Regions from separate parts of the Nocardioides palaemonis genome, predicted to be linked through region 2. Evidence: riboswitches for the same ligand, from Rfam matches in the RefSeq annotation. Region 2 holds a riboswitch; the other holds the start of a gene.
What was found. A riboswitch is a leader RNA that binds a small molecule or an ion and turns the genes downstream of it on or off. The one in region 2 is predicted to bind cyclic di-AMP.

Region 1 (14,210 bases), 440 kb from region 2:
TGGGCCGACCGCTTCGGCGACCTCAACTTCGCGCTGCTGAGCGAGAAGACCACGGTGAACGACGAGAAGGGCGTGGACGCTCCCATCGTCGTCCCCGGCCTCCCGGCGATCGCGGGCTGATCGCGATGACCACCATCCTGGAGACCGACGCCGGCCAGCGGTCCATCCTGCAGGCGATGCTGCACGGGTCCACCGCGGTCGCCAGCGTGGCCGACCTGCACTCCCACGTCCAGGGCGCGACGCACGAGTTCGCGGTCGTCATCGGCCCCGGCATCACCACGGGCGAGGCCACCGAGTTCGCCGAGTGGGCGCGCGTCAACCGCCCCGACCTCGGCGTGATCCTGCTGCGTGACACCGTCGACGCGAACGCGCTGGCCATGGCGCTGCGCAGCGGCATGCGCGAGGTCGTCCAGAGCAAGGACCTCGCCGGCATCACCACCGCCGTCCAGCGCGCCCGGTCCGTGGCCAGCGCCATCGGCCAGACCATGCTCGGCGAGGTGCAGGCGGCCGCCGAGGAGGCGAAGGCGCGCCTCGTGGCCGAGGCCGAGGCCGAGCGGGCCGCCGCCGCGGCGCCGACCGGTCAGCTGTTCACCGTCTTCTCCACCAAGGGCGGGGTCGGCAAGAGCCTGGTCGCCGTCAACACCGCCGTCGCGCTGTCGCAGAAGGGCCACCGGGTCTGCCTGGTCGACCTCGACGTCAACAGCGGCGACGTCGCCATCATGCTCCAGCTGTCGCCCAGCCGGAACGTCAACGACCTCGTTGCCTTCCGCGGCGGGATCGACCAGGGGGCCGTCGAGTCCCTGCTCACCTCGCACTCGGACCGGCTGTCCGTGGTCGCCGCGCCCGTGACGCTCGACTCGCCGGACCAGGCGTCCGGTGAGGAGATCGGCCAGATGCTCGACGGCCTCAAGGCGCTGTTCGAGTACGTCGTGGTCGACACCTCGGGCGTGTTCGACGACCAGGCGCTCGCCGCGCTGGACCGCTCGGACTCGATCATCCTGGTCGGCACGCTGGACATCCCGGCCCTCAAGGGCCTCAAGCTCGCCGCCAGCACGCTCGACCTGCTGAACTTCTCGCGCAGCTCGTGGCGCTTCGTGCTGAACCGGGCCGACGCCAAGGTGGGCCTCACGCAGGCCGAGTACGAGTCGACGCTCGGGGTCAAGGCAGACGCCACGATGGTCTCGAGCCGTGAGGTGCTCGCGGCCGTCAACCGCGGGGAGGCCCTCGTCACCGCCTTCCCCGGCAACCCGAACAGCAAGGCGCTCGTCGCTTTCGCCGGCACGCTGGCGACCGCGCACGCGTCGGCCGACGTGGCCGCCGCCGACACCGGCCGCAAGGGCGGCCGGCTCCGCATGAGGAAGGGCTGACATGAGTCTCACCGATCGCCTCGCGGCGGCGTCGCGCCACCGCGCCGCCGAGTCCCCCACCTCTGACGGCGCCGCCGGTGCGCCCGCTGCCGGCGCCGCGCCCACCGCCGCCCCGACGCCCGGGACCGCACCGGTCAAGGCCATGGCCTCCACCGAGGCGGGCCGGCGACGCGCCGCCGCCCGGACGGGGGCCGGCCACGACCCCTACAAGGACCTCAAGCGGATCGTCCACGGACGACTGGTCAGCACCCTGGGCCCGACGCTGTACGACGCGCACCTCACCCAGTCCGACCTCGAGCAGCAGGTGCGGCTCGCCCTGCAGACCACGCTGGCCGAGGTCGACATGCCGATGTCGTCCGCGGACAAGTCCCGGATCTCCCAGGAGATCGCCGACGACATCCTCGGCTACGGACCGCTGGAGCCGCTCCTGCGCGACCCCGACCTGTCCGAGGTCATGGTCAACACCTTCGAGGACATCTACGTCGAGCGCGGCGGCAAGCTGGTCAAGGTCGACGCGACCTTCGCCGACGAGGCCCACCTGCGGCGCACCATCGACAAGATCGTCAGCAAGATCGGTCGCCGCGTCGACGAGACCAGCCCGATGGTCGACGCCCGCCTGCCCGACGGCAGCCGTGTCAACGCGATCATCCCGCCGCTGGCGCTCGACGGGTCGAAGCTCACCATCCGCAAGTTCTCCGAGGACCCCTACACGGTCGAGGACCTGATCGGCTTCGGCACGCTCAGCCGTGCGTCCGCCGACCTGCTCGAGGCGTGCGTGCGCGGTCGCCTGAACATCCTCGTGTCCGGCGGCACCGGCGCCGGAAAGACGACCACCCTCAACGTGCTGTCGTCCTTCATCCCCTCCGACGAGCGCATCGTCACCATCGAGGACGCCGCCGAGCTCCGGCTCGTCCAGGACCACGTCCTGCGCCTGGAGTCGCGCCCGCCGAACATCGAGGGCAAGGGCGCGGTCACGATCCGCGACCTGGTGAAGAACTCCCTCCGCATGCGCCCCGACCGCGTCGTCGTCGGTGAGATCCGTGACGCCGCGGCCCTCGACATGCTGCAGGCGATGAACACCGGCCACGACGGCTCGATCTCGACGCTCCACGCCAACACGCCCCGCGACGCCCTCTCCCGTCTGGAGACCATGGTGCTGATGGCGGGCATGGACCTGCCGGTGCGGGCGATCCGCGAGCAGGTGGCCAGCGCGGTCGACCTGATCATCCAGCAGACCCGTCTCAAGGACGGCACCCGCCGGATCACCGCGATCACCGAGATCGTCGGCATGGAGGGCGACATCGTCACCACCCAGGACGTGTTCCTGTTCGACTACGCCGCCGGCATGAACGAGCAGGGCAAGTTCAAGGGCGGCCTCGAGTCGACCGGCCTGCGACCGCGCTTCCTCGAGCGGCTGGCCGACCACGGCGTGCACCTCAACCCGGCCGTGTTCACCGTCGGCGGGACCCGATGAGGCCAACGACCCGCGGCGTGGCCGGCGCACTCGCCGCGGCGCTGCTCGCGCTGGCGACCGGCGCCCCCGCGCTGGCCGACGACGAGGTCACCATCGACCACGTCGAGACCGACCGGGGCACCGTCAACCTGCTGGTGTCGACCGACGGCGTGCCCGACGGCACCACGGTGGACCCGGACCAGGTCTACGTCGAGCTCAACGGCGGCGCGGTGGAGTCCACCGCCAAGCTCGTCGACGCCGGCGACATCGACCGGTCCACGGTGATCGTCCTCGACGCGAGCAAGAGCATGCGCGGCCAGGGCAAGTTCGATGCCGCGACCACCGCGATCAACGCCTTCCTCGACAGCGCACCCGACGACGTGGCCATCGGTCTCGTCGCCTTCGCCGGCAAGGTCACCACGACCGTCGCGCCGACCATCGACCACGGCGACGTCCGCGAGGCGCTCGGCAAGCTGTCGCTCGCCCCCGGCACCAGTGTCTACGACGGCATCGAGGAGGGCGTGAAGCTCCTCACCGGCGAGGGCTCGCGCAACCTCCTCGTGCTGTCCGACGGCGCCGACACCGGCAGCGCCACGACCCTCGAGGTGGCCACCAACGACGCCACGAACGCCGACGTGGTCGTCGACGTGGTCTCGCTGGTCCAGGGCGAGGCGGCCGACGCGCTCGCCTCGGTCGCCACGGAGACCGGCGGCTCGGTCATCCCGGCCGACCCCGCCGCCCTCACGACGGTGTTCAACGAGCGGGCCGCGGCCCTCGACCAGCAGCTGCTGGTGACCTTCACGGCGCCCTACGGCAGCGGCGAGGACGCCAACATCGACGTCGTGGTCGACGCCGGCGGCACCCAGTACCACGACACCGCGTTCGCCACCCTCGGCCCCGGCTTCGAGGCCCCCGACGTCGTCACCTCCGGCAAGGCGCTGATCGGCGACTCCGGCATGCTGCTCGGCGCCGGCGCGCTCGCGATCGGCATGTTCGGGCTGCTCGCGATCGGGCTGCTCGGCGCCGGCGACAACCGGTCGCAGTCCGTGCGGCAGCTCGAGGCGTACTTCAACGGCACCACCGGCGCCGCCGCGAAGAAGCAGCGCAAGTCGGCCTCGAGCGACCTCAAGGGCTCGGCGGTGTCGATCGCCAACCGCGTCGTCTCCCAGGACATGGAGACCCGCATCTCCCAGCGGCTCTCCGGCGCCGGCTCCCCGCTGACCGCGTCCGAGTGGGTGCTGGTCCACGTCGGCTTCGCGTTCGGGGCCGGGGTGGTCGGCTTCTTCATGGGCGGCCTGGGGATGAGCCTGCTGTTCCTGCTCCTCGGTGCGGTGCTGCCGTGGCTCTACCTGAAGTTCAAGCACGGTCGCCGCCTCAGTGCGTTCAACGCCCAGCTCGCGCAGACCCTCGGCCTGATGGCCGGCGGCCTCCAGGCCGGCCTGTCGCTCCCCCAGGCGGTCGACACCGTCGTCAAGGAGGGCCACGAGCCGATGGCCGGCGAGCTGCGCCGCGCCCTCGTCGAGCAGCGCCTCGGCGTCGACATCACCGAGGCGCTCGAGGGCGTCGGCGAGCGGATGGAGAGCGACGACTTCAGCTGGGTCGTCATGGCCATCCGCATCCAGCGCGAGGTCGGTGGCAACCTGGCCGAGATCCTGCACACGGTCGCCGACACGCTCCGCGAGCGCGAGTACCTGCGCCGCCAGGTCAAGGCGCTCAGCGCCGAGGGACGGCTCTCCGGCTACATCCTGACCGGCCTGCCGCCGCTGATCTTCTTCTACATGACGTTCGCCAACCCCGACTACGTGCGCCTGCTCTACACGACGGTTCCGGGCTACATCATCCTGGGCATGGCACTGTTCCTCCTGGGACTTGGTTCATTCGCGATGGCGAAGCTCGCCACGGTGGAGGTGTGACGTGATCCTCTGGATCGGAGCCGGGCTGATCTTCTCGGCACTCGTCCTGTCCATGGCCATGATCGGCGTGGTCAGCAAGGAACGTCGCGGCGTCGCCCGGTCGATCGCCGCCATCCAGGCGATGAGCCAGACCACCCCCGACATGCTGCGCACCGAGCTCGAGCGGCCCTTCGCCGAGCGCGTGCTCGGGCCGCTGGGCGACCAGCTCGTCGGGACCGGCCGCAAGCTGGTGCGCGCCGACACCGCCCACAAGCTGGAGTACCGCCTCAACGTCGCCGGCAACCCGCCCGGCTGGGACGCGAACCGGCTGATCGGCCTTAAGGTCCTCGGCCTGGCCGCGTTCGGTGGCCTCGGCTTCCTCTACATCGCCGGCATGGGCTGGCCGTTCCCCCGGGTCGTGATCGCCACGGTGCTGGTGGCCGCGTTCGGCTACGTCCTGCCCAACGTGCTGCTCTACAACGCCGGGCAGAAGCGCGAGAAGCTGATGCGCAACGCGCTGCCCGACGCCCTCGACCTCCTGACGGTCTCGGTCGAGGCCGGCCTCGGCTTCGACGCCGCGGTCGACCGCGTGGCCCGCAACACCGAGGGCCCGCTGGCCGCGGAGTTCGCCCGCCTGCTGCAGGAGATGAACATCGGCGTCGGCCGGACCGACGCGATGCGCGCGATGGCCGAGCGCACGTCGCTCGACGACCTGAAGTCCTTCTGCCTGGCGATGGTGCAGGCCGACAGCCTCGGCATCCCGATCGGACGGGTCCTGCGGATCCAGAGCGGCGAGATGCGCACGAAGCGCCGCCAGCGGGCCGAGGAGAAGGCCCAGCAGGTGCCGGTGCGGATGATGATCCCGCTCGTGCTGTTCATCCTCCCGTGCCTCTTCCTCGTGATCATGGGTCCGGCCGCCATCCAGATCGCCGACACGTTCAAATAGGGACTGATGTTCAGCTCCAGCGCCACCGACGTGACCCCCTCCTACGGGGGGTCGCTCTACACGTGGCGGGTGACCACGGCGATCCGCGTCTTCGGCCTGTCCCTCGCCTCGGGCATCGTGCTGGCGGACGGGCGCTCCGGCGTCACCGCGCCGCTGCTGGCGGCGCTGGCGGTGGTCGCCGTCGGCAGCGCCGTGCTCGACTGGTCGCGTGCGACGACACGCGCCGCGTGGGTGCCGCTGGCCGAGATGCTGCTGGCCGCGATCATGCTCGCGAGCGCCGGTGCCTCGCCCGGGCTGTACGCCTACCTCGCCGTCCCGCCGGTGGTGGCCGGCGTGCGGCACGGCGTCGTGACGGTCGTCAACACCGCGTTCGTGGGCGGTCTCGGCCTGCTCGCCTCGGTGGCCGGGTCGTCCACCCCCGACCCCCGGCCCGAGCTCATCGCCGCCGCCCCGTGGGTGCTGACCGGGCTCGGCGCCGGCCTGCTGGCGAGCTGGCAGTCGCGCTCGATCCGTGACGAGGACGCGCGCCGGGCGCCGTACCGGGCCGCCCACCAGCTCGTCACCCAGCTCCACGGGCTCGCCCGGCGCCACCAGGTCGGCCTCGACACCGCCCAGCTCGCCGCCGACCTCGAGACGGACCTGCGCCGCAGGACGGGCGCCACGGCGTCCGCGGTCTACACGGGATCCGTTGCGGAGGGCCTGGTGCAGGTCTCCTCCTACGGTGACGCCGGCTCCCTCGCCGAGCAGGTCGGCAGGCGCGCGGAGGCGAGGTCGCCGGGCGTGCGGGTGCTGGGCATCCAGGGCACCGACGGCGGTCTCGGGTTCGTGGCCCTGTCCGGCGTGCTGCGCTGGAACGACGAGATCGCCGAGCAGGCCGCCGAGGTGACCGACAACTTCGCGCTGCGCATCGACACCGCGGTGCTCTTCGACGAGGTCCGCCGGATGGCGACGTCGGAGGAGCGCAACAGGCTCGCCCGCGAGATGCACGACGGGGTCGCCCAGGAGATCGTCGCCCTCGGCTACGTCGTCGACGAGATCGAGTCGATCTCCGACGACCCGCTCACCCGCGAGCTCGCGGCCTCGCTGCGCCAGGAGATCACCCGCGTCGTCAGCGAGCTGCGCTACTCGATCTTCGACCTGCGCCACCAGCTCAGCGACCACCGGCTGTCCGGCGCCCTGGCCGACCACGTGCGTGACCTGAGCAGCGGGACGGACCTGCAGGTCCACCTGAGCTTCGACGAGGCCGGCAAGCCCCTGTCCGCGCGCGCCGAGAGCGAGCTGCTGCGCATCGCGCAGGAGGCGATCAGCAACGTGCGGCGGCACGCGGACGCCCGGAACCTCTGGGTGTCGTTCCGCACCGACGGTGTGGCCCTCGACCTGTGCATCGAGGACGACGGCGTCGGCAACGCCGCGCCGCGCGACCTCCACTGGGGCCTGCAGACCATGGCCGAGCGCGCGGCCGGCATCGGGGCCACCCTCGAGGTCGGCGACCGCGACGGCGGGGGCACCCGCGTCCACCTGACCACCCAGCACCACGCAGTCACGTCCCGAGAGGGGAGCCTCCGCCCATGAACACGTCCGTCATGCTGGTCGACGACCACGAGCTGATCCGACAGGGACTGGCGCGCGCGTTCGAGCGCGACGACGCCATGCACGTCGTCGGCCAGGCGGGCAGCGTCCACGAGGGGCTCGCGGTGTTCCGCGACCTGCGCCCCGACGTCGTGGTGACCGACCTCCAGCTGCCGGACGGCCAGGGGCTCGAGATCGTCCGCGCGGTGCGGGCCGAGAGCGACACGGTGGGCGTCGTGGTGCTCACGATGCACGCCGGCGACGACCAGATCTTCGCCGCGATGGAGGCCGGCGCGTCGGCGTTCGTCGGCAAGGACAGCAAGTCGTCCGAGGTGGTGAGCGCCGCCAAGCACGCCGCCGTCGCGCCCCGGACGTTCCTGTGCGCCGGCCTCAGCGCGGCGATGATGCGGCGCGCGACCGCGCCCGCGGCACCCCGTCTCTCCAGCCGCGAGGAGGAGGTCCTCGGGCTCCTCGCCGAGGGCCTGGGCACCAGCGACATCGCCGGCCGGCTCTACCTCAGCGAGTCGACCGCGAAGACCCACATCACCCACATCTACCAGAAGCTGGGCGCCGCGAACCGCGCCCAGGCACTCGTCACAGCCATGCGGATGGGCCTGCTCGACGGGGTGGCGTCGGGCCACCTGACCCGGTGACCCCGGACGGCCCAGGCACCGCGCCACCGCGGGTGGTCCGCAGATAGTCCCAACGGACTACGCAGGTGCGGCCGTTCACCCGATTCGACGGGACGCGGATCGGAGGAGAGTAATCCCCGACGGGTCCTCGTGGGCTCGGGACTCATCGCACACGACTTACTTCCAAGGGGAACACCATGATTGAGAAGCTGCAGTTCATGACGATCATGCTCGTCAACGACATCAAGGCCAAGCGCGACGAGCGCGGCGCCACCGCCGTCGAGTACGGCCTGATGGTCGCCCTGATCGCCATCGTGATCATCGGCGCCGTCACCCTCCTGGGCGGCAACCTGAAGAGCCTCTTCAACAGCGCCGCCAGCAGCGTCTGACCGATCCGCATCCCTGCGGACTCTGGGGCCGGTGCCGTGTCTCCACGGCGCCGGCCCCTTCGCATTCCACCCGGCACCCCCCAGAGGTGAACCCATGTTCCTGCACCACCTCGCGGCCCACCTGACCGCGGCTCTCACCCGGCCGGAGCGCACCGACGACGAGCGCGGCGCCACCGCCGTCGAGTACGGCCTGATGGTCGCCCTGATCGCCGTGGTGATCGTCGGCGCCGTCTCCCTCTTCGGCCGCTCGGCCAGCTCGCTCTTCTCGGTCCCCGCCAGCGTCTTCAGCCGCTGACGGTCCACGCGCACCGTCCGCCCGTCCACCCGTCCTCGGAAGGACCCCGCATGCTCGACACCCTGTACGTCCAGCTCATCGCGCTCGCCCACGACGTCCGCGCCAGGCGCGACGAGCGCGGCGCCACCGCGGTCGAGTACGGCCTGATGGTCGCGCTGATCGCCATCGTCATCATCGGCGCCGTCACCCTGCTCGGAGGCAACCTCAAGAGCCTGTTCAACAGCGCTGGCAGCAAGGTCTGAGCACCAGCCACCTGATCGCCCTCGCAGGCCGGCACCGCCCCGCGGTGCCGGCCTTCGTGCTGCCCGGACCCGCCGCCGACCCGCCTGCCGGCAGACCCGCCCGGATCAGCCGGCCAGGTCGGCGAGCGCCGAGCGCCAGAGCGCGGTGAGGCGCGGCAGCGGCAGCCCGGCGCGCGCCAGGGCCCGGTCGACCGGCTCGCCCCCTGCTGCGGCGTCGTAGAGCCGCACGAGCCCCTGCTCCCCCAGCGCGTCGGCCACGACGCGGCACGCGAGCCAGGCCTGCTCGTAGCGTGCCTGGAGGTCGTTCGCCCGCGGGTCGAAGTCCGCCGCCGCCGGCAGCCGGTCCGGCACCCCGTCGGCGCGCGCCGAGCGGATCGCACGCCCCAGGGTCGTCGAGTCCGGCAGGTCCACGTCGCGCAGCGCGACCCAGTCGGCAAAGCCCTCCAGCAGCCAGGTCTCCATCGGGGTGCGGGTCGCGTCGGTGGCCACGTGCACCAGCTCGTGGCTCATCACGACCTGGGCGCCGGCGCGTCGCAGGCCCGAGGTGACCTCGGGGTTGACGAAGACGTGCACCGGGGCTGTCGCGTCCGTCCCGCTGCCGGCGGCGGTGGTCACGGCCGCGATGCCGGCATAGGTGCCGGGGGCGGCGCCGAGCGCCTCGTCGAGGTCGGCGGCCGTCGCCGGCACCTCGACCACGACGGGGCCCGTCCAGTCCGGCAGCACCCGCCGCACCACGCCGATGCCGACGGTGGCCCGACGGGCGACGGTGTCGGCCACCCGCTGCGGTCCGTCGGCCAGCACGAGGACGCGTCCGGACCGGGCCACGGAGAGCCGGCCGCGCAGCCACAGCGGGAGCCGCGCCGTCCGGTCCCCCGCGGGCGCCAGGAACCCGGAGACGGCGAGGCCTGCCCCGTCGGGCACGAGGCCGACCAGCACCTCCGCCGTCGACGTCGCGGCGTCCTGGTCGCCGAGGCGCCAGTCCACCTCGGCGACCGCGGTCCAGGAGCCGTCGGCGGCCACCGTGCCGGCCTGGTCGACGTAGCGCACAGCGACGTCGCGGACCGCGAGCGAGCGGACGTTGCGTCCCACACCCTCGAGCGCGGTGCGTGCTGCCTCGTCGTCCGGTGGCGCGAGCGCGACGAGCGCACCGGTGTCCCGGTCGCGCAGGGCCGCCGCGACGTCGGCGAGCGCAGCCGCTGCCGCCGCCGGGCTGGCGCGGGGAGCCTCCACCGTCCCCGGGCGGACGTCGTGGCGCCCGTCTCGGCCGAGCACCACCGCACCGGCCCCGAGACCGGCCAGGAGCACGCACGACGAAAGGCCGGCCACCCACAGGCGTGGGCGGCCGGCCTTCGAGGTCTGCAGGTCAGCCAGGGCGGACCGCGCCGACGTACGGCATCGAGTAGAGACCCGAGACCGTGACGCCCGCGCCGGGGTTGGCGGCGTGCACGATCATGCCGTTGCCGATGTACATGCCGACGTGGCTGATCGGGCTGTAGTAGAAGACGAGGTCGCCGGGCTGCAGGTCGCTCGCGGCGACGTGCGGGCCGGAGCCGTACTGGGCCGACGACGAGTGCGGCAGCGACACGCCGGCCTGGGCCCAGGCGCGCATGGTCAGGCCGCTGCAGTCGAAGGCGCTCTCGCCTGCCGCGCCGTAGACGTAGGCGTCCCCGACCTGGGCCATCGCGTACTGGATGGCCGCGGCCGCGCGGCCCGACGCGGGCACCGAGCTCGGCATCCGGGAGACCCCGCTGCGGGAGGCGAGCAGCCGCTCGCGCTCCTTCGCCTCGAGGTCGGCGAGCAGGTCCTTGGCCTCGGCCAGCTTGTCGTCGACCGTCCTCTTCTCCGAGCTCAGCTGCTCGGTGAGGTCGGCGATCTCGTCGGCACGGTCGTCGGTGGCCTCCTGGCGGATCGCCAGGGCCTGCAGCTCGGTGTCGTAGTCGGACAGCAGCGAGGACTGCAGGTCGTTGAACGACGACATCGTGGAGAGGGTGTCGAGGAACGAGCCCGGGTCCTCGGAGACGACGACCTGGCCGACGGTGGAGATGCCCTCACCCTCGAGCTGGCGCACGACGGCGTCGGAGACCTGGTCGCGCACGGCGTCGAGCCGCTCGTCCTGCCGGGCCTGGTCGGCCTTGAGGCCGGCGAGGTCCTGGCGCAGGTCGGCGAGGTCGAGCCGGGCGTCGTGCAGCCGCTCCTGCGCGGCCTCGGCCTCGTGGTAGAGGCGGTCGACGCGAGCCTTGACGGTCTTGATGTCGGGGTCTGCCTGGGCGGGCGTTGCAGGCACGAAGGCGATGGCAGCGATCGCGGTGAGACCAAGTGCGGTCGCGCCAGCTCGCTTGCGGGGGTGAGCCACGAGCGGGTGAACTCCTCGGGTGTCGTACGCCTACCGGGTGAGCTGACGGGTTCGGCACGACTGTCCTACCCCTGCTCCTCGTGCCGCTCGCGCGACACGCCTCGCAGGGGATTCACCCCAGGGGGAAGTGTGGTTCCCCGGCTCGTCGACCACAGTGGTGCGGGGGCGTGGTGCGACGACTCGGCGCGACGCCCGCGCGAGCCGGGTGACCCACTGTCACGGACGTCGGGCGACAGCCTAGACGGCGGTGCCGCGCCTCGCCAATCTTCTCCGCACTTCGGGACCTCCGTCCCTCGTCCGGCCTCACGCCGACTCGATGACCGGCCCGTTCCGGGGGTCGACCAGGCGCAGCGGCGGCACCAGCCCGCCCGAGGCGAGCGCGTCGAGCGCCGCCATCTCGTCGTCGTCGACCGTCAGCTCGGGCGGCGGCCCGAGCAGGACGCTCACCACGCAGTCGTGGCAGTGCAGTCCGCGCACCACGCAGGTGTCGCAATCGATCCGTGTCGTCATGCCCGCAAAGGTGGCAGGGCCCACCGACAGCGGGTCCCGGCGTGTCGCGCCGCGGCGTGTCGCGCACGTGACGCGCCCGACCGGCCAGCCCGTGACGCGGCGTGCATAGGGTGCCGCAGGTGAGCACCTCGACGACGGCCCGCAGGCTGCTGCCCCTCGTCGTCGTGTGGGCCTACGCGCTGCTGCTCACCTCGTTCGCCGTCGACGTCATGACCGACATGAGGTTCGGCATCGACTCGCACGCCTACTGGCGGGCCGCGCAAGGACCCCTCGACGCGGTCTACCGCCTCGCGCCCGGCCAGCTCGACGCCTACAACTACTCCCCCGCCTTCGTCCAGGCGCTGTGGCCGCTCGCCCAGCTGCCGTGGCCGGTGTTCGCGACTCTCTGGTCGCTCGCGGCGCTCGCGGCGTTCGTGTGGCTGCTGTGGCCGCTCGGTCCGCGCTACGCCGTGCCGCTGGTGCTCTGCTGCACGCCCGAGCTCCTGAGCGGCAACGTCTTCTGGCTGATGGCGCTCGTCGTGGTGGCCGCCGCCCGTCCCGGCGCCCGTCCCGGTGCCGCGGCCGCGTGGGCCTTCGTGGCACTGACCAAGCTGACGCCGGCCCTCGGACCCCTCTGGTACGCGGTGCGCCGGGAGTGGCGCAGCCTCGCCTGGTCCGTCGTGGGGACCGTCGTGGTGGTCGCGGTGTCGGCCGCGGTGGCTCCCGGCGCGTGGGGCGACTGGATCGACTTCCTGACCCGCCACGAGCGGAGCACCGAGGTCGTCGGCGCCGCGGCCTTCGGGCCGCTGGCACTCCGGCTGCCCGTCGCCCTCGCGCTGCTCGTCTGGGGTGCGCTCACCGATCGGCGCTGGGCGCTGCCGGCGGCGATGGCGCTCGCCGCGCCCGTCGCCGGACCCGCCGCCCTCACCGTGCTCGCCGCGGTGCCCCGCCTGCGCGACCGGGCCGCTCAGGCCTCGGGCGCGGGGTCGTCGACGACCCAGCAGGACCACCCCGACGGGCAGTCCACCGGCGTGAGCCCGTCGGTCGACGCGGCGAGGTCGTCGGGCGAGGTGCCCCCACGGGTCACGACCAGGTCCGACGACCGGATCGCGCGACGGCCCCCGTCGCGTCCCTCGAGGAAGTCGAGGTAGGCCGCCTGGTCGTCGCGGGCGAACGCGTCGATCGGGTTGGAGACCCACAGGCGGACGCCCGCGACGGCGAGCGCCTCGGAGAGGGGCGCCGGCGCGAGCACGACGCGGTCCCCGGCGACCGCGGCCAGCGCCGCGACGTCGTCGGGGTCGGCCCCGAGGACGGCGTCGCCGCGGACTACGGCCACCGGCAGCGCCACGACCAGCGCCACGACCGCCGCCAGTGCTCCCGCGAGGACCGCACGGGAACCGACTCCGGGGAGCGCGTCCTCGGTCCGGGAGCGGTCGGGCGCGACCAGGACGGTCAGCAGGAGCAGCAGCCACACGCCGTGCCGGGCGGCGTCGGCGGTCGCGAGGCACAGCCCGGCGACCGCGACGTACTCCCACGCGGGACGGCGGGTGCGCAGGACGGCGACGAGGAGCGCGAGGGCCGCCAGCAGCATCACCAGGTCGACCGGGCTGGTCAGCGAGGGGCGGGCCCACAGGCCCTCGCCGCGCTGCGCCGAGACGTTGTCGAACACCTCGAGGTAGTAGGTCGGGGTGTGCCACCCCTGCGGGGTCACGCACAGCGCCAGCAGGGTCGAGACCCCGACGCCCACCGTCTCGAGGGGGCGGAGGCGGAGCCGGTCGACCAGGAGGTAGGCGCCGACGACGCACGTCCCGAGCAGCGCGGCGCCGTGCAGGTTGCCCCAGACCGCGACGACCGGGACCACCCACCAGATCCGGCGGTCCGGACTCGCGTGCTGGCGGGCGAGGATCGCGAGGACGAGCGCGAACGGGACGAAGGACAACGTCTGCGCGCGCACCAGGCCCAGCGAGGTGAGGCTGCCCGCGACGAGCGCGACCAGCGCCCACGCGACGGCCGCGTCCGAGGCTCCTCGAGCCCGCGCGGCGCCCGCTGCCACCACCAGTGCGACCGTGACGAGGACGAGGTGGGCGAGCACCGCGGTGGTCGCGCCGAGCCCGTGCCACCACGACGCGACGAGCTGCGCGAGCACAGGGACGTCGTGCCACCCGGCGGTGTCGGCGGCGGCGAACGGCACGGCGCCTGGGACCTCTCCGGTGCGGCGCACGTGGTCCCCCACCGCCACCAGCCAGTCCCAGTCACCGCCGACCCGGACGAGCGATGCCAGCAGCCCGAGGGCACCGGCGAGGACGATTGCGGTCCAGCGCCAGGACACCAGCGCCGCGATCGTCCGGGTCCGGGGGCCGCTCACCCCAGCAGTCCCACGAGGACCGGCGAGGGGACCACCCGGGCGCCCTCACGGGTGACGTCGGCGGCGAGCGCCCGGTCGCTGGTGACGACGACCACGACGCGACCGCGTGGCTCGGCGGCCACCAGCTGGCGGATCACGTCGTCGGCGATGACCCCCTCGGGACTGAAGGCGACCTTCACGCCCCGCGGCGCCGGCATGACGGTGCGGGCGCTCGACGC
Region 2 (14,210 bases):
ACACCGGCACGTCGGGGAAGTGGTGGCGTACGCCCGCCGCCATCTCGGCGCTGGCGTCGAGCCCGAAGCCGCAGGGCGCGACCACGACGACGTCAGGGGCGGAGGCACGCGCCTGCTCCCAGGTGGTGCGCCCGGAACGGGCGCCGGCGGTGCCGAGGGCCGGCTCGCCGCCCGCGCGGACGACCATCTCCGGGATCCAGTGGCCGGGGGTGAACGGCGGGTCGGTCCACTCCAGCACCAGCACGCGCGGTCGCTCGCGGCCGGCGACGCGCGCCTCGACCGCCGCGAGCCGGTCCTCCAGTGACGCGACGAGGTCGGCCGCCTGCCGCTCACGTCCGGTCAGCCGGCCGATCTCGGTGACCGAGGCCAGCACGTCGGCCAGCGTGTGCGGGTCGAGGGTCGCGACGTCGGCGCGGCAGCCGAGGTGCGCCAGCGCGTCGTCGACGGTGTCCACGTCGACCGCGCAGACCGCGCACAGGTCCTGGGTCACGACGAGGTCGGCGTCGAGGTCGGCCAGCGCCCCGGCGTCGAGTCGGTAGAGGTCCTCGCCCGCGTTCATCGCGGCGGCGACGAAGTCGTCGATCTCCTTCGGCGTCAGTCCCTCCGGCATGGCCGACGTCGACACCACCTGCCGTTCCCGCGCGGCCGGCGGGTGGTCGCACTCGAAGGTGACGCCCACGACCTCGTCGCCCGCGCCGACGGCGAAGAGGATCTCGGTGGCCGACGGGATCAGGGAGACGATGCGCACTCCGCGAGCCTAGGCGCGAGGGCTGCGGGGTGCACGAACGGTCAGCGGGTCGTCAGCAGCCTGATGCTGACGGTGCCTGCCGTACCGGCGGCGGGCGTCGCCAGGGCGACCGGCCCGACCAGCGTGAACACCGAGGTGGCCGAGAGCTCCGTGCCGGAGAGCGCGACGAACCCGTTGTCGCTGCAGCCCAGCGGACCGGAGGGGTCCGGTCCGCAGAAGTAGGGGTGCAGCGGGCCGGCCTCCACCCGCCATGACTCGGCAGGGTCGAGGTCGCGCGTGGTCGCGTCGAGCCGGACGCCGTTGCCGGTGGCGAGGGAGTAGACCCGGGTGCCCGAGCCGTCGAGCGTCAGGTCGACCGCGGCGCCGTCGGGCACCAGGTCGGCGGCGCGGACGCCCGTGCGAACACGGACGGTCGTGGTCGTGGACCCGCCGATCGCGGAGGTCACGGTCGAGAGCTCCGACGGGCCGGTCGTCGGCGCGACGAACCCGGCCCCGCTGGGGTCGAGGTCCGTGAGCAGCGGGGTGGCGGTCCTGCCCCAGCGGTCGAGCCGGCTCAGGCGGTTGACGAGAGGCACACCTGCCTGGTGCTCGACGTAGACGTAGTCGTCGACCGTCGCAGGGAAGGTGAGCACCACCTCGCGTGCCGCCTTGCGCGGCGCGGAGAGAGTCACCGGCGCGCCGTCGGGGTCGACCGCGACCTCGACCGCGCTCGCCGCGGTCGCGCGGTGTCCGGACCGCAGCCGGACGAGCGAGGTGCCTCGGCGGACCTCGTCGCAGCCGATGCCGCCGAGGTCGTCGGCCACCTGCACGTCGTGGCCGGTGCGCAGCAGGAGCGGGCCGCCGAAGGCGGAGCAGGAGGAGCCGCGGGCCTGGTAGACGAGCTGCTCGGTGCGGCCGGTGTCCACGGTCACGCGCTCACCCGCGCCGATGCGGACGGCGCCGAGGTCGATGTAGCCACGGCGCTCCTTCGGCGTGCGGACGGCGGCCCCGTCGACCGGCAGCCGGTGCACGCGAGCCTTGACGAGGGTCACCACCTGCACCTGGTGGCGCTGGACGCCGACGTGAAACGCGTAGGTCCCGGTGCGCGGCAGCCGGAACAGGGCGCTGTCGTCCCACGGGGACCTCAGGCGGGTGCCCGAGCGGAGGAGGCGCGTCCGTGCCGGGCGCACGCCGTCGAGGGTGACCAGGTCGCCCCGGTGGCCGCGGAAGCGCACCACGCCCTTGCGGCCCTTCGGGACGACGACGGCCTTGTCGCCGTACTCGACGAGTCGGACGACGGTGGTGCGCGGTGCAGCGGTGGCCGTGATTGCAGTGGCGACCGGGGTGGTCGCGGTCAGCGGCGCGAGGAGCACGGCTGCCACCGCGGTGGCGGTGACCAGTGATGACCTGCTGCCAGCCATGCGTGTCCCTTCCAGTGGCAGGATCCCACAGGTGAGCGACTGCGTCTTCTGCCGGATCGTCGCCGGCGACCTGCCCGGGCACGTCGTGCTCGAGACCGACGACCTGGTGGCGTTCCTCGACACCCGGCCGGTGTTCAAGGGCCACGTCCTGCTGGTGCCGCGTGAGCACGTCGAGACGCTGCCGGACCTCCCGGCCGAGCTGCGCGACGGCTTCCTCGAGGCCGCGCAGCGGCTGGCGGTCGCCGTCAAGGACGGCCTCGGCGCGCAGGGCTCGTTCGTGGCGATCAACAACACCGTCAGCCAGTCGGTGCCCCACCTCCACCTCCACGTCGTGCCGCGCACCAAGGGCGACGGCCTGCGCGGCTTCTTCTGGCCCCGCACGAAGTACGCCGACGGCGAGCCCGAGGCGTACGCCGAGAGGCTCCGCGCCGCGCTCGCCTGAGGGACGCTCAGCCCCGGGACCCGACGGCGTCGGGGTCGTCGTCGTGGGACGCCGGGACGGGTGCGGCCGCGACCGGGGCGAGGTCGAGCGCCCCGCGGAAGGTCCACGGCCGCTCGCGACGCTGCAGCGGGTTGCCGGTCGCGACCGCCGCGATGACGAACGCCGCGGTGCCGACCGCGAAGCCCGCGAGCACGTCGGCGACGTAGTGCCAGCCGAGGTAGACGGTGGCCAGGACGGTGAGCGCCAGGAACGTCCACGCCGCGACCCGGACGGCGCGAGGCAGGCGCATGACCTCGGTCATCAGGCAGATCGTCACCATGACCGCGACGTGCAGCGACGCGAAGGCGGCGATGGTCTGCACGGCATGGGTGTCCCAGGGGCCGGAGAGCACCTGCACCCGGTCGGCGAGCAGCGCGTCGCGCACCGAGGTGTTGGGCGTGTGGGGGAGCGAGGCGAACCACTCGGGCCGGGCGTACGTCGGCCCGAGCGACGGGACGGCGTAGTAGAGGGCGGCCCCCAGCATCCAGTCGACCGAGATCGCGGTGACGTACCACGCGCCGGCGGTCGAGCGCCGCGTCCAGACCAGGGCGATCGCCAGGCTGGCCGGGACGAGCCCGATCCAGATCAGGTAGACGGCGGCGCACACCCAGTTGGCCACGCCCGTGCCGAGGACGTGGTGCAGGACGACCGCCGGGTCGTGCCCGAGCCACATCGCGTGGTCGAACCGGGCGAGCGCGGGATCGGCGAGCCGGTCGGTGACGAACGGGACGTAGCTCTTGAGGTTGCGGAACGCGACGTAGGCGACGTACCAGGTGAGCAGCCCGCTGACCGTGAACGCGAGCTGGTCACGCGTCCACCGCTCGCGGGCGACCGTCAGCAGGGACGGTCGGCCGTCCGGCCCCGGGCGCCGGCGCAGCAGCGCCCACCGCGCAAGGACGTCGAGCAGGATCGCCGAGCCGACGATCGTCGGCAGCCGGAACCACGTCGGCAGCGACGCCCCGTCCGGGTCGCGCACCGGCAGGTGGTGCGTCCACGCCACCAGCAGCGCCGCGACCGCCATGAGGGCCGCGACGACCGCGGCGGCCCGGAACTCACGCCTCCCCATCCCGGCACCGTACCCACTCCGGCGGGTGGGTAGCCTCGGCGACGTCCTCAACACCCCCAGAACTCAGGAGTCCAGATGGGTCGTTTCGACGGGCGCGTCGCCGTCATCACCGGAGCAGCGCGGGGCATCGGCTTCGGCATCGCGCAGCGGTTCGCGAGCGAGGGCGCGTCGATCGCGGTCCTCGACCTCGACGAGGCCGCCGCCCAGGACGCCGCGGGCCGCCTCGAGCTCAGCGACGGCGCCCGCGCCGTCGGGATCGCCTGCGACGTCGTCGACGCCGCCGCCGCGGAGGCCGCGGTCCAGCGCGTCGTCGACGAGCTGGGCGGCATCCACGTCCTGGTCAACAACGCCGGGATCACGCGCGACAACCTGCTGTTCAAGATGACCGAGGACGACTGGGACCTGGTCATGAACGTCCACCTCAAGGGCGTGTTCAACATGACCAAGGCCGCGCAGTCGCGGTTCGTGGAGCAGAAGTACGGCAAGATCCTCAACCTCTCCAGCGTCTCCGCGCTGGGCAACCGCGGCCAGGCCAACTACTCCGCGGCCAAGATGGGCATCCAGGGCCTCACCCGCACCCTCGGCATCGAGCTCGGCCCGTTCGGCATCACCGCCAACGCGATCGCGCCCGGCTTCATCGCCACCGAGATGACCGACGCCACCGCGCGCCGGCTGAAGATGGAGCCCGAGGAGCTGCAGCGGCTCAACGCCGAGGCCACGCCGGTGCGCCGCGTCGGCCAGCCCGAGGACATCGCCGCCGCGGCGGCGTTCCTGTGCAGCGACGAGGCCTCCTTCGTCACCGGTCAGACGCTCTACGTCGACGGCGGCCGCAAGCTCGGCTGAGACGAACCTCACGGCCCCGGACCCGCGACCACGCGGGTCCGGGGCCGTCGTCGTGCCGGGGCCGGTTTTGCGGCGGTCGGGCCCGTGTGCCAGCGTGGTGGGCCGTCGAGGATCCCCAGGCCGGCTCGGGCCCGCCTGCTGGCGTCGACCGCACGACAACTGAACCGTCCCGGACTACGCCGAGTCCTGCCCGGCCGGGACGCACCCCCGAGAACACCGAGGGCAGGAGTGGGGGACCCACAGGTTCCACTGCCGGCGCGCACGCGACTGCGTGTGCCGTCGGCTCGGGGCGCAGCCACCTCGGTGGCGGAGCACCTTCCAGCTCCAGCCCGACAGCTCACCTCACAGGCGTGGGAAAGGACACCTCCATGCCTGCGACTTCTCGCACGGCGCGAGCCTGCGCGCTCGCCCTCGCCGGCGCCGGGCTCGGCGCCTCGATGCTCGCCGCCCCGGCGGCCACCGCGGCCGGCGGCTCGCCGACCGGCAGCACCACCACGAGCACCACCAGCACCGGCGCCACCGCCGTCGCGAAGCAGACCGCCAAGGAGCGCAAGCGCAAGCAGGCGCGACGGGCGGCCCGGCGGGTCAACGACCGGGTGCTCGGCGCGCGGGACACCGCGATGCGCCAGCGCGGCGACTGGTACGCCTACGGCGCCAGCGGCCCGGGCTCCTTCGACTGCTCCGGCCTCGTCTACTACAGCTATCGCCGCGCCGGGTTCCCCGTCCCGCGGACCTCGGCCGCCCAGGCGGGGTTCACCCGTCGCGTCGCGAAGCAGGACATGCGCGCCGGCGACCTGATGTTCTTCTACGGCAGCGGCGGGGTCTACCACGCGGCGATCTTCCTGCGCTGGTCGCACGGCCACGCCGTGATGCTGCACGCGCCGGGCTCGGGCCAGCGGGTCCAGGTCGCGGTGCCGTGGACGTCCCAGTGGTTCGGCGGCACGCTGCGCCGACGCTGAGACGCTTGTCGCACTCCTCTACTGTGTGGCGCGCCTTCCCCCGCGGGGGAGGCGCGCCCGCACACTTGCTGCTGAGCACCACCCCCGTCCGATCGGAGTCACCCGTGCGTCACCGCCTCACCGTGTCCGTCGCCGCGCTCGCCGCGGCCTCGCTGCTGCTCGCCGGGTGTGGCGGGGGCAGCGACGACGAGGCCCCGGATGACCCCGCGTCCTCCGAGCCCACGACGTCGCAGGCGTCGGCGCCGCCGGAGCCCGTCTACTGGCCGCTGACCGGCCTCGAGCGCAAGGGCAAGGCCCCGAAGCACCCCGTGATCGTGACCAAGGTCGACAACACCTCCTCCAGCGCGCCGCAGGTCGGCCTCGGGTCGGCCGACCTGGTCGTGGAGGAGCTCGTCGAGGGCGGCTACACCCGCCTGGCGGCCTTCTACTACTCCAAGGTCCCGGCCGACATCGGCCCGGTCCGCTCGATGCGGGCCAGCGACATCGGCATCGTGCCCCAGGGTGCGACCGTCGTGACCAGCGGCGCCGCGCAGGTGACCATCAACCGGATCAACGGTGCCGGCATCCCGTGGATCACCGAGGGTGCGGCCGGCGTCTACCGCGACAACACGCGCTCGGCGCCCTACAACCTCTTCGCCCACCTCGCCGACATCTCCAAGCGCCTCAAGGCCGACGACGAGCCGCCGGCGTACCTGCCGTGGGGCACCGAGGCCGACCTGCCCAAGGGCGGCAAGGCCAGCAGCCTCACCGCCGACTTCGGTGCGCACACCACGTCGTGGCAGTTCCAGAACGGCCGCTACGTCAACACCGACTCCTACGCCGCGCAGGGCGACCAGTTCCCGGCGACGTCGGTGCTGGTGCTCCGGGTCAAGGTGGGCGACGCGGGCTACAAGGACCCCGCCGGCTACCCCGTCCCGGAGACCAAGTTCGAGGGCACCGGCACCGCGCTGCTGTTCCACGGCGGGCGCGTGGTCCGGGGCACCTGGTCCAAGGACGGCCTGACCGGCCAGATCGAGCTCAGCACGAAGAAGGGCGAGCTCACCGTCCCGGCCGGTCACACCTGGGTCGAGCTCGTGCCGGCCGTCAACGGCGACGTCACGTTCACGAAGTAGCCGGCGCGGCACCGGGCTCCCGGGGGCCGCGACCGGCCTCCAGGAGCTCGCGCAGCCCGGTCAGCACCGCCTCGATCGCCCGCTCCGCGCGGTCCGCGGCCGACGCCGCGTCGTCACTGGCCGCGACGGCTCCGCCGGCCGCCGACAGGGCGCCGAAGAAGATCCGGGCGAAGGTGGCCAGCATCGCGTCGTCGAGGTCCCAGGTGTCCGAGTCGAGCACCGACCGGACGATCTCGTCCACCACGGCGTAGGTCGACGTCTCCTCGCGCTCGCGGAACCGCTCGTGCCCGAGCACCGCGGGGCCGTCGGCGACGACGAGCTGGCGGTAGCCCGGCTCGCGCACCACGTCGAGGAAGGCGCGGAGCCCGGCCGCGGCCCCCGTCCACGGGTCGCCGGGCGCCGCGGCGGCCTGGCGCACGGCCACCGCCGCACGCTCCTCCACCCGGTCGAGGGCGGCCTCGAAGATCGCCTGCTTGCCGCTGAAGTGGTGGTAGAGCGCCCCCTTGGTGACGTCGGCGCCGGCCACGATCGCGTCCAGGGAGGTGGCCGCGTAGCCGTGCTCGACGAACAGCGCCTCCGCGGCGTCGACGAGCGAGGTCCTCGTCGCCGACGACCCCTGCCCCCGTACGTCCATCGGCCCACCCTAGGTGACCTGCGTCACCCCGGCACCCGACGAGGGCAGGGGCGGGTGTCAGCGACGCAGCTCGCAGCTCTTCAGCTGCTCGCCGCGCAGGCAGCGGTCCCGGCCGCGCTTGCCGTCGAGCCGGTCCTTGCCCGGGCCGCCGTCGAGCACGTCGGCCCCGCCGTCGCTGCCGATGAGCACGTCGGCCCCGCCGCCGCCGAAGGCGCGGACGGTGGGCTTCATCAGCCACTTCACGGCGAACCGCTCGGGGAGCTTGCCGCCGGTGAACCGGATCGTCCCGCGCCCGTCGTTGCCCTCGACGAGGAACTCCTCGGTGCCGGTGAGCTTGGCGAACCGCTTGCCACCGACGTCGACGCGACGCTTCGGCACCGAGATCGCCACGTCGTAGGTGACCTTGCCGGAGACGTATGAGTCGAGGGTCAGGTTGTCGCGGCCGGCGCCGCCGGCGACCGTCATGGCCTTCCGCGCCGGCGTGCCCCGCCCGATCGAGGCGCGGAGGGTGTCGTCGCCGGACCCGCCGCGCGCCGAGACTCCCGGCCCCGCGCTCAGGTAGTCGTCACCGGCGCCGCCGGCGAGGCTGGTGCCGGCGGCGTCCTTCGAGGACGCGAGGTAGTCGTCGCCCTCGTCCCCGGCCAGCACGTCCGCGCCGAGCCCGCCGTCGAGCGAGTCCTCGCCCGGACCGCCCGACACGCGGTCGTCGCCGGCCACGCGCCGCGGGTTGGTGCGGTTGAGCCAGGTCGGCGACGCGTCGCCGTCGAGCAGGTCGTCGCCCTCGCCGCCGGTGATGACGTCGTCACCACCCCCGCCGAGGATCTGGTCGTCGGCGGGTCCGCCGGTGAGCACGTCGTCGAACGGGCTGCCGGTCACGCCGGTGTACTTCCCGGCCGGCGTGGGCGCGAAGGTGTCGGTGCCCTCGCCGGTGGCGGTGAGGGCACCGAGGTCGACCGTCACCGGGCCGGGGGCGTTGGCGTAGGACACGGTGTCGGTGTTGACGAAGTCGCCGTACCAGATGTCGTCGGGGCCGAGGTCGAAGCCGAGGTCGACGTAGTCGTCGCCCGGACCCGGCTCCACCAGGTCGCCGGCGTAGTCGTCGTCGGCCTCGTAGTCGGTGAGGCCGCCGAAGAGCCGGTCGTCCCCGGCTCCACCGATGATGTGGTCGCTGCCGTCGAGGCCGCAGATGACGTCGTTGCCGCCCAGGCCGTCGATCCGGTCCCAGCCGTCGGTGCCGACGATCACGTCGTCGCCCTCCGTGCCGAGCGTCCACGGGGCGGGGTAGCCGGTCGGCTCCGACGCCACGATGGTGGCGGTCAGTCCGTCGCAGGTCGGCGCCGCGGCCGTGGACGGTGCAGCGGGGGCGATGGTGAGCGCCCAGGTCGTGGCCAGCGCGAGTGCGGCGGCCCGGGTCGTCGTACGCATGGTGTTCTCTCCTCCGAGATCGTGTGTCGGGGAGGGGACGTCCCACCGCGGTGGAAAGTTGCGTCACGTCCCACTCCTCGGGGTGCGACGCGGGATGTGTGGGCGCGGGCGACGTGCCATGGTGGACCGCATGCAGCCAGCCGCCGGACTCCTGCTCCTGGCTGCGCCCGCGCTGCAGGACCCCAACTTCGCCGACACCGTCGTGCTGCTCCTCGACGTCAACGAGGAGGGTGCCCTCGGCGTGGTGCTCAACCGGCCCTCGCAGGTGCTGGTCGCCGACGTGCTCGAGCCCTGGCGCGACGTCGTCGCGGAGCCGGAGGTGCTCTTCCGTGGTGGCCCGGTCGGTCTCGACGGGGCGCTCGCGGTGGGTCGGCTGCGCGACGTGCGCGACGCTCCGGTGGGCTGGCGCCCGGTCCGCGGGCTGCTCGGCATGATCGACCTCGACACCCCCACCGAGCTCGTCGACGGCTCGCTGTCCGCGATGCGGGTCTTCGCCGGCTACGCCGGGTGGGGCGCCCACCAGCTCGAGGGCGAGGTGGAGCGCGGCGACTGGTACGTCGTCGACTGCGACCTCGACGACGCGTTCGTGGTGGACACCACCGACCTGTGGCGCTCGGTGATGCGACGCCAGCCCGGCAGCCTCGCCTGGCACCTCAACCGCCCGGTCGACCCCGACCTGAACTGACCGGGCAGGATCTCCCTGACAACTTTTCTCCGGCGGCGTGCGTCTGTCCTGCGCGGGCACGAGCGTGTCCGCTGACCGAGGACGGGGGCACAAGGGTGCGACGACGAGGATGGCGGGGGCCGGCAGCGCTGCTGGCAGGGGTGACGGTGGCAGCCGGGCTGGCGGTCACGACCGCTGGGTCCGCGGGGGCCGCGACGGACGCGAAGCCGCAGCGGTGCGCCGACGTCGTGCAGGTGTGGGCCGGAGGCGGGCCGTCGTTCGCCCTCCACGACGCGGCCTCCCTGCTGCCCGGGTCGCCCGCGGTGCGGACCGTCGAGGTCGGAGGGACGAAGTCGGACCTGACGGCCGCCCGGTTCCGGCAGCTCGAACGGCGCGGGCTGGAGGCGCCGTACCTCGCCGGCTACCAGCGGCGAGCCCGCACGATGGTGGCCCGGTTGCGGACGCTCTCGCGCACCTGCCCCGACTCCCTGCTCGTCGTCGGGGGCTACTCCGACGGGGCGGTCGCGGCCCGGAAGGCCCTGCGGTCGCTCTCGGTGAAGCGCGACGCGCGCACCGTGCGGAGGGTGGGCGCGGTCCTGCTCTTCGGTGACCCGTTCAGCCGTGAGAAGGAGGGCGAGCAGGTCGGCGGCAGCGGTGTCCGCGGGGTGCTGGTCGGCGACGGACCGCAGCTGCGGGTGCCGCACTGGTCGATCCGCGCAGGACTGGTGCGGTCGTGGTGCGCGAGCGCCGACCCGGTGTGCCGCCCGTCGAGGGGCGCCGCCGACGTGGCCGGTCACCTCCAGTACGACCAGGACGACCTGGACGACTTCCGCTCACAGGACCCGGGCACCACCCTGTCGCGTGCGCTGGACGAGCTCCCGACCGCGCGCACGGTGAGCGCGCCGTACGCGGTCGCGCCGGGCAGCACGCGCGTCCGGGTCCGTGCCACCGGCCTGTTCGGGGCGTGGTCCGCGCCTCGGATCGCCTCCGCCGACCGGCTCCCGAAGGGCCTGCGCCTGCGGAAGGGCCGGCTGACCGGCACCCTCCCCGAGGGCCGGCACGTCGCGGTGCTCCGCGTGCGGTCGACGCGTGTCGCACCGGCGCTCACCCGCCGGGTGAAGGTGCGGTTCGACGTCCGCCAGCAGGCGGCCCCGGCAGGAACGACCCTGGTGACCGCCGGCCTCGACGGACGCCCGGCCGACGGACCGTCCAGCGACGTGCACGTGGCCGCCGACGGGCGGACCGTCGTCTTCGCGTCGCGCGCGACCAACCTCGTCGACACCGACGTCTCGGGCGCGCTGCGCGAGGCCTCCTCGACGGTGGCCTACGCGTGGGACGCGGCGACCGGTCGCGCCGAGGTCGTCGGCGTCGGGCCCGGGGGCGACGTCCTGGGTGACGCCGTGCCGCTGGACGTCTCCGCCGACGGTCGCGTGGTGCTCCTGCGCGCGGGCGGCGCTCTCTACGTGCGCGACCGGCAGGCCGCCACCACGACGCTCGTCCCGGTCCCGGGGTTCTCGCCGAGCAGCGGCGTCCGGCTCCCGGCCTCGCTCGCCGGCGACGGCTCCTTCGTCGACGTGGGGATCCGCACCCCGGCCGTGTGGCGCTGGAACAGGCTGGAAGGCACGACGCAGACCTTCCCCGTCGACACCGACTTCACGGCGTCGTCGCCCGACGGCGCGGTCGCGGCCCTCGGTGGAGGCTTCGGCCGCGAGGTCTACCTGCGTGACCTGGCGACCGGCGTGTCCGGCCCGGTGGTCCCGCAGTCGGCCAACGCCGGCATCTTCTGGGCCGAGCTCAGCGCCGGTGGTCGCACCCTCGCGGCCTCGGTCGACGTCATCGACCTGACCCGCGGGTCGATGGTCGTCGACATCGCCCGCTCGACCGTCCTCGACCGGGGCATGCAGTTCGTCCCGGGCGTGAGCGCCGACGGCGTCTGGTACACCGGCGACAGCCGGAGGTGGCAGCTGCAGGTGACGCGGACCGACGGCACGGCGAGCCGGGACGCGTTCGTCCGTGCACCCCGCGACGGCGCGGGTCGGCGTACCGCCCCGGGGGCGGCCGCGCTGAGCGGTGACGGGGGAGTGCTGGCCTACACCTCCGACGCGGTCGACCTGCTTCCGGGCGTACGGCCGGAGGACAGCCAGGTCTACCTGTGGCAGGTCCCACGCTGACGGCACCGCGATGACGTGTCCGATGGGCTCATGACGGACCGGCCGGTTAGGCTTGTCCATCATGAGCACCATCGGATTCTCCCCGGGCAGCCAGACGGTCGAAGAGCGTCAGACGGTCCCGACCGATGAGGGCGACCACGAGCGGTTCTCCCACTACGTCCCCAAGGACAAGCTCACCGAGGCGATGGTCATGGGCACCCCCGTGATCGCCCTGTGCGGCAAGGTGTGGGTCCCCTCGCGCGCGCCGGAGAAGTTCCCGGTGTGCCCGGACTGCAAGGAGATCTGGGAGTCGATGAAGCCGGGGGACGACGGCAACGACGGCTCGGGTCCCGAGGCGTGACGGGGCGCCCCGAGGCGCCGCTGCCCCCCGCGTGGCCCGACCGGGCCGCCTGGGGCACCGCGCCCTCCCTCCGCGCCTGGCAGCAGGCGGCGATGGACCTCTACCAGTCGCGCCAGCCGCAGGACTTCCTCGCCGTGGCGACGCCCGGCGCCGGCAAGACGACGTTCGCGCTGACCGTCGCCGCCGACCTGCTCAGCCGTCGCGTCGTCGACCGGATCACGGTCGTCGCGCCCACCGAGCACCTCAAGACCCAGTGGGCCGAGGCGGCCGCCCGCGCCGGGATCCCGATCGACCCGACGTACTCCGCCGGCAAGGGCAGGACGTCCGACGACTACGTCGGCATCGCCGTCACCTACGCCGGCGTCGCGGTCAACCCGCTGGCCATGCGGATCCGCACCGAGCGGTTCAAGACGCTGGTCATCCTCGACGAGATCCACCACGCCGGTGACGCGCTGTCGTGGGGTGAGGGCGTGCGGGAGTCGTTCGACCCGGCCACCCGCCGACTGGCGCTCACCGGCACGCCGTTCCGCTCCGACATCAACCCGATCCCGTTCGTGAGCTATGCGCCCGGCGACGACGGCGTACCGGTCTCGTCGGCCGACTTCACCTACGGCTACGCCCATGCGTTGTCCGACCACGTCGTGCGCCCGGTGCTCTTCATGGCGTACTCGGGGGAGATGCAGTGGCGCACCCGCGCCGGCGACGAGGTCGTCGCCCGGCTCGGCGAACCGCTCACCAAGGACATGCACGCCCAGGCGCTCCGCACCGCGCTCGACCCCCGCGGGTCGTGGATCCCGGCCGTGCTGGAGGCCGCCGACCGCCGCCTGTCGGAGGTACGCCGCCACGTCCCCGATGCCGGAGGGCTGGTGATCGCCGGCGACCAGGAGACCGCCCGGGCCTACGCGGCGATCCTCAAGAAGGTCTCGGGGGAGTCGCCGACGGTCGTGCTGTCGGACGAGAAGGGCTCGTCGAAGAAGATCGAGAAGTTCACCGCGTCCGAGGACCGCTGGATGGTCGCCGTCCGGATGGTGTCGGAGGGCGTCGACGTGCCGCGCCTCGCCGTCGGCGTCTGGGCCACCACCGTGTCCACGCCGCTCTTCTTCGCCCAGGCCGTCGGCCGCTTCGTGCGCGCCCGGTCGCGCGGCGAGACCGCGACGGTGTTCCTGCCGTCCGCGCCCCACCTGCTGGAGTTCGCCTCCGACATGGAGGCCCAGCGCGACCACGTGCTCGGCCGCAAGGTCACCGACGACGACGACATCTTCGCCGCCGAGGAGGACCTGCTCGCCGCGGCCAACGCCGAGGAGGGCGCCTCCGGCGAGCTCGAGATGTCATGGGAGGCGCTCGGCTCGACCGCGTCGTTCGACCACGTCCTCTACGACGGCGCCCAGTTCGGCCACTCCGGCGAGGTGCACGTGGGCTCGGAAGAGGAGATGGACTTCCTCGGCATCCCCGGCCTGCTCGAGCCCGACCAGGTGCGCGAGCTGCTCCACTCGCGGCAGAGCGAGCGGGCGCGCAAGCAGAAGGCGAGCGGCGTGGAGGACCGGGTGGTCGACTCCGTCGAGCAGCTCAGCACCCACCAGCAGCTCGGCGTGCTGCGCCGCGAGCTCAACGGGCTCGTCGCCGCGTGGCACCACCGCACCGGCCAGGCGCACGGCATCACGCACAACGCTCTGCGCAAGGAGTGCGGCGGCCCGCCGGCGGCGGTCGCCAACGCCGACCAGCTCCACGAGCGGATCAACCGGATCCGCGAGTGGGCGGTGAAGCAGACCTCCTGATCGAGTGGGTTTCGACGCGCCCGGCGCGCCCTCGCGAGCTCGGTCGCGGGCTTGCTCAACCTCCCGCCACACGCCGTGTACGACTTCGTCGCACCCGACTAGTGTCGTGACATGGCCTCGGAGACCTCGCAGACCCTCGACCGCGGACTGCGGGCCCTGAAGGTGCTCGCGGACACGCCCGAGGGGCTGACCATCACCGAGCTGTCCCACCGTCTCGAGGTCAACCGGACGGTCGTCTACCGGCTGATCAGCACCCTCGAGCAGCACGGGCTCGTACGCCGTGACGCCCGGTCGCGACTGTTCGTCGGCCTCGGGGTGCTCCAGCTCGCGAGTGCCGTCCAGCCGCTGCTGCGCGACCTCGCGATGCCGGTGCTGCGCTCGCTGGCCGAGTCGCTCGGATCCACCGCCCACCTCACCGTCGCCGACGGCGACGAGGCGCTCGCGCTCGCCGTCGTCGAGCCGACCTGGACCGACTTCCACGTCGCCTACCGCGTCGGGGCGCGCCACCCGCTGTCGCAGGGCGCGGCCGGCAAGGCGATCACCCTGCTCGAGGGCGGCGAGGTGGCCTACGCCGTCACCAGCGGCGAGCTGC

Region 1: it holds a riboswitch for cyclic di-AMP, as region 2 does, so the genes downstream of both, KDN32_RS23260 (C40 family peptidase) here and KDN32_RS05090 (C40 family peptidase) in region 2, are expected to answer to the same signal.

What each region holds. Positions count from the first base shown of each region.
Region 1 covers NZ_JAGVQR010000001.1:1,485,493-1,499,702, reverse strand. Annotated here, with positions in the region: gene cpaB (Flp pilus assembly protein CpaB) at 1-120, shown strand, start outside; gene KDN32_RS07315 (CpaE/TadZ family protein) at 126-1,367, shown strand; gene KDN32_RS07310 (TadA family conjugal transfer-associated ATPase) at 1,369-2,841, shown strand; gene KDN32_RS07305 (type II secretion system F family protein) at 2,838-4,733, shown strand; gene KDN32_RS23265 (type II secretion system F family protein) at 4,735-5,658, shown strand; gene KDN32_RS07295 (sensor histidine kinase) at 5,665-7,230, shown strand; gene KDN32_RS07290 (response regulator transcription factor) at 7,227-7,880, shown strand; gene KDN32_RS07285 (Flp family type IVb pilin) at 8,057-8,248, shown strand; gene KDN32_RS07280 (Flp family type IVb pilin) at 8,343-8,543, shown strand; gene KDN32_RS07275 (Flp family type IVb pilin) at 8,594-8,785, shown strand; gene KDN32_RS07270 (hypothetical protein) at 8,891-10,090, opposite strand; gene KDN32_RS23260 (C40 family peptidase) at 10,149-11,069, opposite strand; cyclic di-AMP (ydaO/yuaA leader) riboswitch at 11,151-11,316, opposite strand; gene KDN32_RS07260 (hypothetical protein) at 11,442-11,648, opposite strand; gene KDN32_RS07255 (glycosyltransferase 87 family protein) at 11,768-12,778, shown strand; gene KDN32_RS23255 (NYN domain-containing protein) at 13,989-14,210, opposite strand, start outside.
Region 2 covers NZ_JAGVQR010000001.1:1,049,955-1,064,164, forward strand. Annotated here, with positions in the region: gene KDN32_RS05065 (cobalamin-binding protein) at 1-748, opposite strand, end outside; gene KDN32_RS05070 (hypothetical protein) at 790-2,148, opposite strand; gene KDN32_RS05075 (HIT family protein) at 2,180-2,590, shown strand; gene KDN32_RS05080 (phosphatase PAP2 family protein) at 2,598-3,695, opposite strand; gene KDN32_RS05085 (SDR family NAD(P)-dependent oxidoreductase) at 3,771-4,538, shown strand; cyclic di-AMP (ydaO/yuaA leader) riboswitch at 4,743-4,904, shown strand; gene KDN32_RS05090 (C40 family peptidase) at 4,907-5,497, shown strand; gene KDN32_RS05095 (DUF3048 domain-containing protein) at 5,602-6,609, shown strand; gene KDN32_RS05100 (TetR/AcrR family transcriptional regulator) at 6,599-7,243, opposite strand; gene KDN32_RS05105 (calcium-binding protein) at 7,301-8,668, opposite strand; gene KDN32_RS05110 (YqgE/AlgH family protein) at 8,799-9,353, shown strand; gene KDN32_RS05115 (cutinase family protein) at 9,500-11,503, shown strand; gene KDN32_RS05120 (DUF3039 domain-containing protein) at 11,565-11,843, shown strand; gene KDN32_RS05125 (DEAD/DEAH box helicase) at 11,840-13,618, shown strand; gene KDN32_RS05130 (IclR family transcriptional regulator) at 13,730-14,210, shown strand, end outside.